Regions from separate parts of the Streptomyces sp. NPDC057137 genome, predicted to be linked through region 1. Evidence: riboswitches for the same ligand, from Rfam matches in the RefSeq annotation. Region 1 holds a riboswitch; the other holds the start of a gene.
What was found. Region 1 has a riboswitch for cyclic di-AMP ahead of ACFT9I_RS05060 (transglycosylase family protein). Riboswitches for the same ligand answer to the same signal wherever they lie in the genome.
Positions count from the first base shown of each region.

Region 2: linked by a shared signal. The riboswitch ahead of ACFT9I_RS38845 (M23 family metallopeptidase) and the one ahead of ACFT9I_RS05060 (transglycosylase family protein) in region 1 are both predicted to bind cyclic di-AMP.

Region 1 is NZ_JBHUUW010000004.1:17,555-24,857, reverse strand. It holds gene ACFT9I_RS05090 (hypothetical protein) at 1-140, opposite strand, end outside; gene ACFT9I_RS05085 (helix-turn-helix domain-containing protein) at 315-1,169, shown strand; gene ACFT9I_RS05080 (DUF397 domain-containing protein) at 1,184-1,417, shown strand; gene ACFT9I_RS05075 (DUF5753 domain-containing protein) at 1,457-2,068, opposite strand; gene ACFT9I_RS05070 (cytochrome P450) at 2,212-3,459, shown strand; gene ACFT9I_RS05065 (transglycosylase family protein) at 3,614-4,588, shown strand; cyclic di-AMP (ydaO/yuaA leader) riboswitch at 4,853-5,029, shown strand; gene ACFT9I_RS05060 (transglycosylase family protein) at 5,033-5,710, shown strand; gene eno (phosphopyruvate hydratase) at 5,997-7,283, shown strand.
Region 2 is NZ_JBHUUW010000111.1:5,666-12,968, forward strand. It holds gene ACFT9I_RS38835 (GNAT family N-acetyltransferase) at 1-1,886, opposite strand, end outside; gene ACFT9I_RS38840 (HPr family phosphocarrier protein) at 2,021-2,302, shown strand; gene ACFT9I_RS38845 (M23 family metallopeptidase) at 2,408-3,211, opposite strand; cyclic di-AMP (ydaO/yuaA leader) riboswitch at 3,224-3,390, opposite strand; gene ACFT9I_RS38850 (M16 family metallopeptidase) at 3,691-5,058, opposite strand; gene ACFT9I_RS38855 (M16 family metallopeptidase) at 5,076-6,440, opposite strand; gene ACFT9I_RS38860 (DNA topoisomerase (ATP-hydrolyzing) subunit A) at 6,753-7,303, shown strand, end outside.

The DNA.
Region 1 (7,303 bases):
CCGTCCGCGTCCTGCGTACCGACGCGATACTCCTCCACGACCGCGAAGAGGCGCGGCGCGGTGTCACGTACGAGTTCGTAGACCTCCTGTGCGAAGTCGATCGGCTCCGGGGCAGGGTTCTGCGGCGATACGGTCGTCATGGATTTCCCCTGTCGGCGAGAGGGTGACGCCTGCCCGGCTGATGCGGTTGGGCATGGCGAGTAAGGCGCCGTGAGGCGCGGCCAGTTGAAGTGGCGTGCTTCACACCGTAGCCATGGACGCTATGATTCATCTACTAATTTCGAGATGAACATCCATATGGGTGAGGTAGAAGAATGTCACCAAAAGCGCTACCAGCCACAGTGCGCCAGCGGCGCCTGGGCAATGAGCTGCGCAGACTCCGCCAGCAGGCAGACCTCACCACCGCTCAGGCCGGGGTGCTCGACGGCTCATCCCAACCCCGCATCAGCAGCATCGAGTCGGGGCGGTACGCGGTGGGCGCCGATCGTGTCCGCGCTCTGGTCCGTAGCTACAGCTGTACGGATGAGGCGTACATCGAAGCGCTCACGGCGATGACCGGCGGTCGGACGCGCGGCTGGTGGGACGAGTACCGCGACATGCTGCCGCCGGACACGATCGACCTGGCGGAGCTGGAGCACCACGCGACGTCGATGTACGCCTCGTCGGTGGTCCATCTGCCGGGGCTACTCCAGACCAGAGCGCACGCTCACGCGGTCATTGGCGATGTTGTGCCCTCTTTCGCTCCGCACGAGGTGGAGCACCGTGTTTCCTACCGGATCAAACGGCAGGTGGTGCTCTACAGGGAGAATCCGACACCGCTGACAGCAATCCTTCACGAGGCCGCCTTGCGCATGGGCTTCGGCGGCCCGGAGCTCGCTCGCGCGCAGTTGCAACATCTGCTCGACGTGAGCGACTTCGAGCACGTCACGATCCTGGCGATTCCGTTCGGCGCTGGCACGTTCCCCAGCGCCGGGACAGGCATCTACTACATGGCTGGGGCCGTCCCCGCCTTGGACACGGTCCAACTCGACACCGATCACGGGGCCGCGTTCCTCGATACCCGGCCGCATCTGGAGAAGTACCGGACGGTTCTGGACCGTATGGAGAGTTGTAGCCTCGGACCATCGAAGTCTCGGGATCTGATCCACCGGGTCGCAGCAGAGTTGTGAGAAGGGGAACGCGCATGCCCGCCCTCCACTGGCAGAAGTCCACGTTCAGCGGCGAGGCGAACGGCTGCGTCTACCTCGCCGCGGCTGACGACGGCTCCATCAAGATCCAGGAGAGCGACGAGCCCGACACCATCGTCACCACCACCCCCGAGAAGCTCCGCGCCTTCATCCTCGGCGTCAAGGCAGGCGAGTTCGACCACTTCGCCGACCTCAAGGGCGACACGGCACCCGCCACCCCGGCGCCGTAGCGTCTCTCCGCGAACCGCCGTCGCTCCTCACGTCGCTCCTCACGTCGACGCGATCGTGGCCTTGATGAGGTCGAGCGCGTCCTGGCCGTACACGGCCGACGGTTGGAGGAGCGCGAACGCCTTGCGGAACACCTGGAGCCGGGCGGGGTCGGTGATCGTCTCGGCGCCGCGGTAGCCCTCCACCTCGGCCCGGTGGTCGTCGAAGAGAGAGAAGCCGTCGCCGGGATAGATACGCAGTGGGGCGCGCGCCGGGACGATGCCCAAGGTGAGTCCGGGAAGCGCGGTGGCTTTCAGCAGGTGCTGGAGTTGGCCCCGCATGACGTCCGCGCCGCCGATGTTCGTCAGCAGAGCCTGCTCTCCGAGCAGTACGTGGTAGCTCCTGCCGTTCTGCCCGATGTACTGGGCTCGTGCCGTCCGTGCGGCGACACCGGCCTCGATGTCGTCGGGGATCTCATGGAAACCGACGACGAGGCGCAGCATGGCCTCGGCGTACTGCGGGGTCTGGAGATCGCCCCAGATGACGTTGGGGTGGTAGCCGACGTACTCACGGGTGTTCTTCACCAGGTCCAGAAAGCTCTGCTGCACGGGACCCGTGCCTTGCTGGAGCAAGTCGGTCCAGCCGCCGTCTGCGGGAGAGGTGGACGCGTTCATAGCTGGATTTTCGCAGCGCGCGGTGGTTCTGTCCCGGCCTTCGGCACGATCCGAAGGACGACAGGCCAAGCAGCGGATGCGTGATCCGGCCCCGGTGCACACCGCGCTCCTGGCCGGTCAGCCGCCCGGTTACTGTCGGGCGCATGCCGGACCTGCCACCCCCCGCCCCCGAACTCTTCACCTGGGAGTTCGCCACCGACCCCTACCCCGCCTACGCCTGGCTGCGCGAGCACGCGCCCGTGCACCGGACCCGGCTGCCCAGTGGGGTCGACGCGTGGCTCGTGACGCGGTACGTGGATGCCAAGCGGGCCCTCGCCGATCCCCGGTTGTCGAAGAATCCCGTGCACCATGCCGAGCAGGCGCACGCCAAGGGGAAGACGGGGATCCCGGGGGAGCGCGGCGCGGAGTTGATGACGCATCTGCTGAACATCGATCCGCCCGATCACACCCGGCTGCGGCGCCTGGTATCGCAGGCGTTCACCCCGCGCCGGGTGGCCGAATTCGCGCCCCGCGTGCAGGAGTTGACGGACGGGCTGATCGACGCCTTCGCCGCGAAGGGGGAGGCCGACCTCATCCATGACTTCGCCTTTCCGCTCCCCATCTACGCGATCTGCGATCTGCTCGGCGTCCCGCGCGAGGACCAGGACGACTTCCGCGACTGGGCCGGGATGATGATCCGGCACGGCGGCGGGCCCCGGGGTGGGGTCGCGCGGTCCGTGAAGAAGATGCGGGCGTATCTCGCCGAACTCATCCACCGTAAGAGGGACGACCCCGGCGACGACCTGATCTCCGGCCTGATCCGCGCGAGCGACGACGGCGAGCACCTCACCGAGAACGAAGCCGCCGCCATGGCGTTCATCCTGCTCTTCGCGGGGTTCGAGACGACCGTCAACCTGGTGGGCAACGGGGTGTACGCCCTGCTCCGTAACCCCGACCAGCGCGAGCGCCTTCAGCGCTCCCTCGACGCCGGCGAGACCGGGCTGCTCGCCACCGGGATCGAGGAACTGCTGCGCTACGACGGGCCGGTGGAGCTGGCCACCTGGCGGTACGCCACCGAGCCCGTCCAACTCGGCGGGCAGAGCGTCGCGGTGGGCGACCCCGTCCTCGTCGTACTCGCCGCCGCCGACCGCGACCCGGACCGGTTCGAAGATCCGGACCGGCTCGATCTGTCGCGGAGTGACAACAAACACCTCGGATACGGCCACGGCATCCACTACTGCCTGGGCGCACCGCTCGCCCGCCTGGAGGGTCAGGCCGCGCTCGGTACGCTGCTGACCCGCCTGCCCGACTTGCGACTTGCGGTCGATCCATCCGATTTGCGGTGGCGTGGCGGGCTCATCATGCGTGGACTGCGCACGCTCCCGGTGCAGTTCACAGCGGTGCGTGACTGAGTGATCGTCAACACTGTGACTTTCACGTGATCTCCGCTGTATCGACTTGTGACAGACGTTGGAGTACGGCTACGTTCACGACCGTCTCAGCAGTCACATGTTCGGAATTCGTGTTCGGGATTCACGTTTCAGCAGTCTCACGGAAGGCAATCGCATGCGCTCCGGGAACGGCCGGCACCGTCGGCCCCGTCAGGCCCCCGCCCTCGTCGTCGCGGCAGGGGTGACAGGCTCGGCGATCGCCATCCCGCTGCTCGGCGCGACCGGCGCCAGCGCGGCCGACGCCGCCACCTGGGACCGTGTCGCCGAGTGCGAGAGCGGCGGCATGTGGAGCGCCGACTTCGGCAACGGGCACTACGGCGGGCTCCAGATCGCCCAGGAGACCTGGGCCGACTTCGGCGGTACGGCGTACGCGCCCACCGCCGACCAGGCCAGCCGCAGCCAGCAGATAGCCGTCGCCGAGAAGATCCTCGACGCGCAGGGGCCGACCGCGTGGCCGACCTGCGCGCTGGTCACCGGGCTCACGGCGGACGACGGTACGGCTCCGGAGGGCGAGCCCTCCGGTGAAGCCACCCAGCAGCCCGAGACGCCCGCCGAGCCCGAGCCCGCGCCCGAGTCGAGCGAGGAGGCCGTGCTGCCTCCCGCTCCCGAGTCGACGCCGTCGTCCGGGCAGTTCGGCCGCGACTCGGCCTCCGGCAGCGAGAAGCCGAGCACCGAGCCGAGCACGGAGTCGAGCACCGGGTCCGGTACGAAGCCGGGTGGGGAGCCCAGCACCGAGGCCGGCACCGGCCAAGGCACCGGCAAGCACCGTGGCGAGGCGGACGCCGGAACCGGCGCCACCGACGGGTCTGCCGAAGCAGGCAAGACGGGCAAGACGGACGAAGACCGTGAAAGCGGCCGTCATGCCTCACGAGGTGACGGTTCGGCACGCGACGGCGACACCGCCGCCGAGGACGAGGCCGCCGCCGACGGCTCGTACACCGTCCAGGCCGGCGACAACCTGTGGGCCATCGCCGACGAGCAGAAGGTGGAGGGCGGCTGGCCCGCGCTCTACGAGGCGAACCGCGAGGTCGTGGGCTCCGACGCCGACCTGATCCTGCCGGGCCAGAGCCTCGATCTGACCGCGAAGTAGGGCTGGTTAAACGGTCTATGTCCGTATCTGTGCAAGTGAGACAAGGGTCTCTTCGTCCCAACTGATGCGGTCTGACCGGCACGTCGCCCCGCTTCCGTCCCGACCTGCGTAAACAGAGGTTTCCTCGGGGCGTGATGGGCGAATCATCCCGGATGTTCCTTCTTTGAACATCCGGGATGTCTGTGTTTACGGTCTGAACCGCTCGCACCGCGGGCACCGTCGACCGTCACGCCGAATCCTGCCGTCGGTCGGGGGGAGTACTCGTCGCGTCAAGCGCCGAAGGCAGGAGCGGGGGACCCAAAGGTAAGTGCCGGTCATCACGGCCGGCTCGGGGTGCAGCCGTGCGCAGGGGGACGTGAAGACGTTCCCGGGTCGCACGGCCGGGCAACTCACTTGGCCCGAACCCGACAGCTCACCTCGTAGGCGTCGGTGAGGAGATTTCGCATGCTGTTTTCCAGCAAGTCCGGCAAGGCCAAGCACCGCCGCCCCTCCAAGGCCGTCCGTTACGCCACGCTCGCCGGCATCACCGGTGCCGCTGTCGCGGCCCCGCTGATCGGCGCCACCTCCGCCTCCGCCGCCACCACCGCCGAGTGGGACGCCGTCGCCCAGTGCGAGTCCGGCGGCAACTGGTCCATCAACACCAACAACGGTTACTCCGGCGGCCTCCAGTTCTCCGCCTCCACCTGGGCCGCGTACGGCGGCACCGCCTTCGCGTCCAGCGCCGACCAGGCGTCGAAGTCGCAGCAGATACAGATCGCCGAGAAGGTCCTCGCGGGCCAGGGCAAGGGTGCCTGGCCGAGCTGTGGCGTGGGCCTGTCCAACGCCTCGAACAACGCCGGCTCCACCGGCTCCGCCCAGCAGCAGGCCCCGGCTCCGAAGGCCGCCCCGAAGCAGGAGTCCGCCCCGCGCGCCGCGCAGGAGCAGCCCGCCTCGCGTAGTGAGACGCGCGGTCCGATCAAGAAGGGCGACGGCGAGTACAAGGTCAAGGCCGGCGACACGCTCTCCAAGATCGCGGACGCCAAGAAGGTCGAAGGTGGCTGGAAGAAGCTCTTCGACCTGAACAAGGACATCGTCGAGAACGCCGACGAGATCTTCCCGGGTCAGCAGCTCCACCTGAGCTGACCCTTCCTTACCTGAGCCCCGGCACGGCGCGCCTCACTCCCCCCGGACGCGCCGTGCCGGGGCTCGGGTCCTGTCCGAGGTGCTGCGGCGCGGGGCCCGGGTCCGCCCGGCCGCCGACCCGTGGCCGCCGGTCCGTGGACCTCAGGACATTCGCGGCTGAACGGGCATTCAGGACTCTTTTCGTCCCAGCGGGCGGGCATCTGCCGACCGCCGACCGGGAGCCGGTTAGGCTCATGCCGCAAGGCCAACGAGGCCCTGCACTCCACGCGTCACATCCCAGAAGGAGATGCTCGTGCCGTCCATCGACGTCGTCGTAGCCCGGGAAATCCTTGACTCCCGAGGCAACCCCACGGTCGAGGTCGAGGTCGGCCTCGACGACGGCAGCACCGGCCGTGCTGCTGTCCCCTCCGGTGCGTCCACCGGTGCGTTCGAGGCCCTCGAGCTCCGCGACGGTGACCAGAACCGCTACCAGGGCAAGGGTGTCGAGAAGGCGGTCCTCGCCGTCATCGAGCAGATCGGCCCGGAGCTCGTCGGCTACGACGCCACCGAGCAGCGCCTCATCGACCAGGCGATGTTCGACCTGGACGCCACGCCCGACAAGTCCTCGCTCGGCGCCAACGCCATCCTCGGTGTCTCCCTGGCCGTGGCGCACGCCGCGTCCGAGGCCTCGGACCTGCCGCTGTTCCGCTACCTCGGCGGCCCGAACGCGCACCTGCTGCCCGTTCCGATGATGAACATCCTCAACGGCGGGTCGCACGCCGACTCCAACGTGGACATCCAGGAGTTCATGATCGCGCCGATCGGCGCCGAGTCGTTCTCCGAGGCACTGCGCTGGGGCGCCGAGGTCTACCACACGCTGAAGAAGGTCCTGAAGGAGAAGGGGCTCTCCACCGGCCTCGGCGACGAGGGCGGCTTCGCGCCGAACCTTGAGTCCAACCGCGCCGCGCTCGACCTGATCCTCGTGGCCATCAAGGAAGCCGGCTACGCCCCGGGCAAGGACATCGCGCTCGCGCTCGACGTGGCGGCCTCCGAGTTCTACAAGGACGGCTCCTACGAGTTCGAGGGCAAGTCCCGCTCGGCCGCCGAGATGACCGAGTACTACGAGGAGCTTGTCGCCTCGTACCCGCTGGTCTCCATCGAGGACCCGCTCTTCGAGGACGACTGGGCCGGCTGGAAGGTCCTCACCGACAAGCTGGGCTCCAAGGTCCAGATCGTCGGCGACGACCTCTTCGTCACCAACCCCGAGCGCCTGGCCCGTGGCATCGAGGAGGGCTCGGCCAACGCCCTGCTCGTCAAGGTCAACCAGATCGGTTCGCTGACCGAGACCCTGGACGCCGTCGAGCTGGCGCAGCGCAGCGGCTTCAAGTGCATGATGTCGCACCGTTCCGGCGAGACCGAGGACGTCACGATCGCCGACCTGGCCGTCGCCACCAACTGCGGCCAGATCAAGACCGGCGCCCCGGCCCGCTCCGAGCGCGTCGCCAAGTACAACCAGCTGCTGCGCATCGAGGAGATCCTCGACGACGCGGCGGTGTACGCGGGCCGCAGCGCGTTCCCCCGCTTCAAGGACTGACCCCTCAAGGGCTGACCCCG
Region 2 (7,303 bases), on a different contig from region 1:
CCCGGCATCGGCCCCGGGCGGGGCCCCGTCGTCGTGGCCGCCGAGAGCGCCTTCGCCAGGCCGCCGATCTCCACGTGGACCACCGCCACCGGCTTCGCCGGCGACATCGAGGCCGCCTCGCGCAGCGCCGTCGCCAGGACCTCGCCGTCGCCCGACTCCATCGAGCCGTTCTCGCCGACCCAGGGGATCGCCGTGACGACGACCGCGTCGCAGTCCGGGTCCGCCAGTGCCGTGGCCAGTGCCGTACGGAAGTCCTCCGGGCGGGCCGACGTCGTGAGGTCGAGCGGGGGCAGCGGGCGCAGGCCCTCCGTCAGGCAGGCGTCGTACGTGAGCAGCCCGAGCGACTCCGAGTTGCCGAGGATCGCGACGTGCGGCCCCGCAGGCAGGGGCTGGGTCGCGAGCAGGACGCCCGCGTCCACCAGCTCCGTGACGGTGTCCACGCGGATCACGCCCGCCTGGCTGAGGAGCGCCGAGACCGTCGCTTCCGGGATGCGGGTGACCGGCACCGCGTGCCCCGGCGGCGCGCTGCCGCTGTGCCGCGCGCCCTTCGCGACGACGACCGGCTTCACCGCCCCCGTACGCCTCGCCAGACGCGTGAACTTCCGTGGGTTGCCGATCGATTCGAGGTACAGCAGTACGACGTCGGTGTCCGGGTCGTCGTGCCAGTACTGGATGAAGTCGTTGCCCGAGACGTCCGCGCGGTTGCCCGCCGAGATGAAGGTGGACAGGCCCGCGCCGCGCCGCACCAGCCCGGCGAGCAGCGCGATGCCGATCGCGCCCGACTGGGTGAAGAGGCCGATCCGCCCCCGGTCGGGCGGCTCGGGCGCGAGCGAGGCGTTCAGCCGGACGGATGGCGACGTGTTGATGACGCCGAACGCGTTGGGCCCGATGACCCGCATCCCGTACGAACGCGCCTGCCGCACCAGCGCGCGCTGCCGCTCCCGCCCGACGGGCCCGCTCTCCGCGTATCCGGCGGACAGGACGACCAGGCCCTGGACGCCGTGTTCGCCGCAGTCGGCGACGACTTCGGGCACCCGCTCGGCGGGGACGGCGACGATCGCGAGATCGACGGGCTCCCGGATCTCCGCGAGGGAGCGTACGGCGGGGACGCCGTCGATCGCGGCCAGTTCCGGCGGCAGGGCCAGGTTCACCGCGTACGTACGTCCCGTGAAGCCCCCGTCGAGAAGATTGCGCAGCACCGCCCGTCCCACGCCGCCCGCCGTGCGTCCGGCGCCGACGACGGCCACGGACGACGGGCCGAGGAGCCGCTGCACGGAGCGCGCCTCGGCGCGCTGTTCGCGGCCCCGCTGGACGGCGAGGGACTCGGCGGTCGGTTCGAGGTCGAGGACGAGGCGGACCGAGCCGTCCTCGAAGTTGCGTTTCTGGGTGAACCCGGCGTCCCGGAACACCTTGATCATCTTGTTGTTGGCGGGCAGCACCTCCGCCGCGAAGCGCCGGATCCCGCGCTCGCGCGCCACCGCGGCGATGTGTTCGAGGAGCGCGGAGGCGATCCCGCGCCCCTGGTGCGCGTCCTGTACGAGGAAGGCGACCTCGGCCTCGTCGGCGGGGGCGGAGGCGGGCATGCCCCGCCCGTCGATGCGGTCGTAGCGGACGGTGGCGACGAACTCGCCGCCGACGGTGACGGCGAGCCCCACCCGGTCCACGTAGTCGTGGTGGGTGAACCGGTAGACGTCCTTGTCGGAGAGCCGGGGGTAGGGCGCGAAGAAGCGGTAGTACTTCGACTCGTCGGAGACCTGTTCGTAGAAGCTGACCAGCCGCTCGGCGTCGTCGGTGGTGATCGGCCGGACGCGGGCGGTGCCCCCGTCGCGCAGGACCACGTCTGCTTCCCAGTGAGCGGGGTACGCGTGCTGCGACGGCGGCGTCATGGGGAGAGCCTACGGCGCGCGCACCGGTAGCGGCGGCTGCGCGGCCGGGGCAGGCTGGGGGTGCCTCATCGGCCCGTTACGGGGCACATGAGACACTGGTCTAGACAACAACTGTGACTTTGAAGGGCAACACCATGGCTGAGCGCCGCGTCAACGTCGGCTGGGCCGAGGGCCTGCACGCCCGTCCCGCCTCCATCTTCGTCCGTGCCGCCACGGCCTCCGGCGTTCCCGTGACGATCGCCAAGGCCGACGGCAGCCCGGTCAACGCGGCGTCGATGCTCGCCGTGCTGGGACTGGGCGCGCAGGGCGGCGAGGAGATCGTCCTGTTCTCGGACGCGGACGGCGCCGACGTGGCGCTGGACCGGCTGGCGAAGCTGGTCGCCGAGGGCCTGGACGAGCTGCCCGAGACCGTCTGAGACCGTCTGAGACCGTCTGAGCCGCACACGCACCGAGCCGCACACGTACGACGAAGGCCCCGGCAGGACGCCGGGGCCTTCGTCGTGTTCTCCGCGCGTAGAGGGTCAGACGCTGACGCCGTGCGCGCGCAGGTACGCGACCGGGTCGATGTCGGAGCCGTACTCCTCGCTCGTCCGCGCCTCGAAGTGCAGGTGCGGGCCGGTCGAGTTGCCGGTCGAGCCCGAGAGCGCGATCGGCGCGCCCGGCGTGACGCTCTGGCCGACGGTGACGCCGATCGAGGAGAGGTGTCCGTACTGGGTGTAGGTGCCGTCGTTCATACGGATGACGACGTTGTTGCCGTACGCGCCGCCCCAGCCGGCCTCGACGACGGTGCCCGCGCCGACGGCCACGACCGAAGTGCCGGACGCCGCGCGGAAGTCGATGCCGGAGTGGCTGCCGGAGGACCAGAGCGCGCCGCCGGTCCGGTAGCCGGTGGTGACCGAGGAGCCGGCGACCGGGAGTCGGTAGGAGTTGAGGCGCTCGCGCTCCGCGGCCCGTGCCACGCGCTCCTTTGCCTCGCGCAGCTCCTTCGCGCGGGCCTCCGCCTTGCGTTTCGCCTCGGCCTTGGCGCGGGCCGCGGCCTCCGCCCGCGCCTTCGCTGCCGCGGCCTTCTGGGCGGCCAGGTGCTGTGCGTCGGCCTGGGCGTCGATGGTGGCGGCGAGCGAGTCGTCGATGACGATGGCGCGGGCCGGGGTGGCCGGGGCGGTGTCCTGGGCGACGGCCGCCTCCACGTCGGCGGCGAGCGCCGGGGATGCGAGGGTGCCGATGACACCGGCGGCGGTGAGAGTCGCGACTCCGGCGATTTTCGCGCCTCGGCGCGTCATTCGGCTCGGGGCACGGTGCTTCCCGGTGGCACGGGTGAACGCCATGAAGTGGCTGGTCCTTTCCTTCCTTCTCGCCTACCGGGTTAGCTGACGGGTTCGGAGCAGGAAGGTCTCCTACGGGCTCCTCCGCGGATCGCGCGAAGGCCCCCGATTCACCCCAGGGACATGAATGGGTCCCCGGCTCCCCAGGCTCGCGCCTGACGGGGACTCGGCGATGGCTGTCCGGTGCCGCGGATGCGGCGGGCTCTGGCGGACAGCCGGACCGACGCTAAAGGGGTCATCTTTCAATCACCAAACAGACAGGCCCTTTTGTAGCGCACGCCACAGGGCATTCAGGCAACCTCCTCATGAATGCGGACATAGCGGGGAACCCCGGCGACTGGTTCGTCACCGGGGTTCCCTTTGTCCGTGCTGTTCCGACGTCCGTGCTGTTCCGACGTCCGTACTGTTCCGACGTCCGTGCTGTTCCGACGTCCGTGCTGATCCGAGGGGCGTACTGATCCGACGGGCGGTCGTCGTCGGCCTCAGCCGGTGACGACCTTCACCTCGCCGATATCCAGGGCCTCGATCGGCTCCCGGATCACCGAGGCGTCCCCGACGAGCACCGTGACCAGCCGGTCGCCCGGGAAGGCGCTGACGACGGCGGCCGTCGCCTCGACCGTGCCGGTCTCGGCCAGGCGCGCGTACAGCTGCGCCTGGAAGTCGTCCGGGAGGTGCTGCTCGACCTGGTCGGCGAGCGTGTCCGCGACGGACGCGGCCGTCTCGTACTTCAGCGGCGCGACGCCGACCAGATTCTGCACGGCCGTCTCGCGCTCGGCGTCCGTCAGCCCTTCGGCCGCGAGCGTACGCAGGACCTTCCACAGGTCGTCCAGCGCGGGCCCGGTCGACTCGGTGTCCACGGAGCCGCTGATGGCGAGCATGGAGGCGCCCGTGCCCTGCGGGTCGGAGCGCAGCACCTGCGCGAAGGCCCGCACGCCGTACGTGTAGCCCTTCTCCTCGCGCAGCACCCGGTCGAGCCGGGAGGTGAGCGTGCCGCCCAGGCAGTACGTGCCGAGCACCTGGGCCGGCCAGACGCGGTCGTGCCGGTCGGGACCGACCCGGCCGATCAGGAGCTGGGTCTGTACGGCTCCGGGCCGGTCCACGATCACCACACGGCCGGTGTCGTCGGCGGTCACCGGCGGCACGGGGCGCGGCTCCGAGGTGTCGCCCGTCCAGTCGCCGAGGGTCTCGGCGAGCAGCGCGTCGACGTCGACACCGGTGAGGTCGCCGACGATCACCGCGGTGGCGGTGGCCGGGCGGACGTGCGCGTCGTAGAAGGCGCGGACGCCCTTCGCGTCGATGCGTCCGACGGTCTCCTCGGCGCCCTGGCGCGGGCGCGACATGCGCGAGGTGACCGGGAACAGCTCCTTGGAGAGCTGCTTGGCCGCGCGGCGGGCCGGGTTGGCCTGCTCGTGCGGGATCTCGTCCAGCCTGTTCGTGACGAGCCGGCCGACCTCGCTCTCCGAGAACAGCGGCGCGCGCAGGGCGTCGGCGAGCAGACCGAGCGCCTTGGGCAGCCGGGAGACCGGGACCTCCAGGGAGACCCGGACGCCGGGGTGGTCGGCGTGCGCGTCGAGCGTGGCGCCGCAGCGCTCCAGCTCGGCGGCGAACTCCTCGGCGGTGTGCTTGTCGGTGCCCTCGGACAGCGCGCGGGCCATGATCGTGGCGACGCCGTCCAGTCCCTCGGGCTCCGCCTCCAGCGGCGCGGCGAGGGAGATCTCGACGGCCACCACCTGCTGGCCGGGGCGGTGGCAGCGCAGCACCGTCAGGCCGTTGGGCAGCGCGCCGCGCTCGGGCGCGGGAAACGCCCAGGGCCTGGCCTCCCCGGCCGTCGGCTGCGGGTGGAACTCCATGGTCACGGCAGCGTCGGTCACTGGTCCGCCCCCTCGTGCTCGTCGGTGATCTCGTCGGAGGCGGCGTCCTCGTCGTCGGCGGTCGTCGGCTCGTAGACCAGCACCGCCCTGTTGTCCGGGCGCAGCCGGGCCTCGGCCACCGCGCGCACCTCGTCGGCCGTGACGTCCAGCACCCGCTGGACGGCGGTGAGCGCCAGCTGCGGGTCACCGAACAGCACCGCGAACCGGCACAGTTCGTCCGCGCGGCCCGCGACCGTACCGAGCCGGTCGAGCCATTCGCGCTCCAACTGGGCCTGGGCGCGCTCCATTTCCTCGGCCGTGGGGCCCTCGGCCGCGAACCGGGCCAGCTCCTCGTCGACCGCGGCCTCGATCTGCGGGACCTCGACGCCGCCGGACGTCTTCACGTCCAGCCAGCCGAGGGAGGGCGCGCCGGCGAGGCGCAGCAGCCCGAATCCGGCGGCGACGGCCGTACGGTCGCGGCGCACCAGGCGGTTGTGGAGGCGGGAGGACTCGCCGCCGCCGAGGACGGTGAGCGCCAGGTCGGCGGCGTCGGCCTCGCGGGTGCCGTCCTGCGGCAGCCGGTAGGCGGCCATCAGCGCGCGCGCCGGGACGTCCTCGTGGATCTCCTCGCGAAGCTGCTCGCCGATGGTGTCGGGCAGCGAGCCGTCGCGCGGCGGCTGCTTGCCGTCGTGGCCGGGGATCGAGCCGAAGTACTTCTCGACCCAGGCGAGCGTCTGCTCGGGGTCGATGTCGCCGACGACCGACAGCACCGCGTTGTTCGGCGCGTAGTACGTACGGAAGAACTGCCGCGCGTCGTCGAGGGTCGCCGCGTCCAGGTCGGCCATCGAGCCGATCGGGGTGTGGTGGTACGGGTGGCCCTCGGGGTAGGAGAGCGCGGTCAGGCGCTCGAACGCGGTGCCGTAGGGCACGTTGTCGTAACGCTGGCGGCGTTCGTTCTTCACGACGTCGCGCTGATTCTCCATCCCCTCGTCGTCCAGGGAGGAGAGCAGCGAGCCCATGCGGTCGGCCTCCAGCCAGAGGGCGAGCTCCAGCTGGTGGGTGGGCATGGTCTCGAAGTAGTTGGTGCGCTCGAAGCTGGTGGTGCCGTTGAGCGAGCCGCCGGCGCCCTGCACCAGCTCGAAGTGACCGTTGCCCTTGACCTGCTTCGAGCCCTGGAACATCAGGTGCTCGAAGAGGTGGGCGAGGCCCGTACGGCCCTTGACCTCGTGGCGGGAGCCGACGTCGTACCAGAGGCAGACCGCGGCGACCGGGGTCAGGTGGTCCTCGGAGAGCACCACGCGCAGTCCGTTGGCGAGCCGGTGCTCGGTCGCTGTCAGGCCGCCGGAACCGGCCTGCGCTGTGGCCGTGTGACCCATGGGCATGTACGTCCCTTCGATCGCGATATGGAGAAGTCCTGCCACTGTATGCAAGCGTGGAGACGCGTGGCGAAGTTCCCGGGTCGGACGAAGCGGCGAGGACTCGCCATCGGGCGGTGCTCGCCGCTCCGTCGGCTCCCCGACGAGTCTCAGTGGGCCCTCCGTCGGGTCGCTCCGGGTCGCCGGAAACGGCGCCTCGGACCGTTCAACGACGGGTCGAGGTCCGCGTTGTCGGTGCGGCGGGCCACAATGGTCGGCGTCAGTTCCTCAAGTTGTCCGCCCAGACCCGCACAGACCTGTGAAGGAGCCGCAGCAGCGATGGCCCGCCGCAGCACGAAGACCCCGCCGCCGGAGGACTTCGAGGAGAAGATCCTCGACATCGACGTGGTCGATGAAATGCAGGGCTCCTTCCTTGAGTACGCGTATTCGGTGATCTACTCCCGCGCCCTGCCGGACGCCCGGGACGGTATGAAGCCGGTGCACCGCCGCATCGTGTACCAGATGAACGAGATGGGCCTGCGCCCCGACCGCGGCTATGTGAAGTGCGCCCGCGTCGTCGGCGAGGTGATGGGTAAATTGCACCCGCACGGGGACGCGTCGATCTACGACGCCCTCGTCCGGATGGCGCAGCCGTTCTCGATGCGCCTGCCGCTGGTCGACGGGCACGGGAACTTCGGCTCCCTCGGCAACGACGACCCGCCGGCCGCCATGCGGTACACGGAGTGCCGGATGGCTGACGCCACGTCACTCATGACGGAGTCGATCGACGAGGACACCGTCGATTTCCAGTCGAATTACGACGGCCAGGAGCAAGAACCGGTCACCCTGCCCGCCGCGTATCCGAACCTGCTGGTCAACGGCGCGTCCGG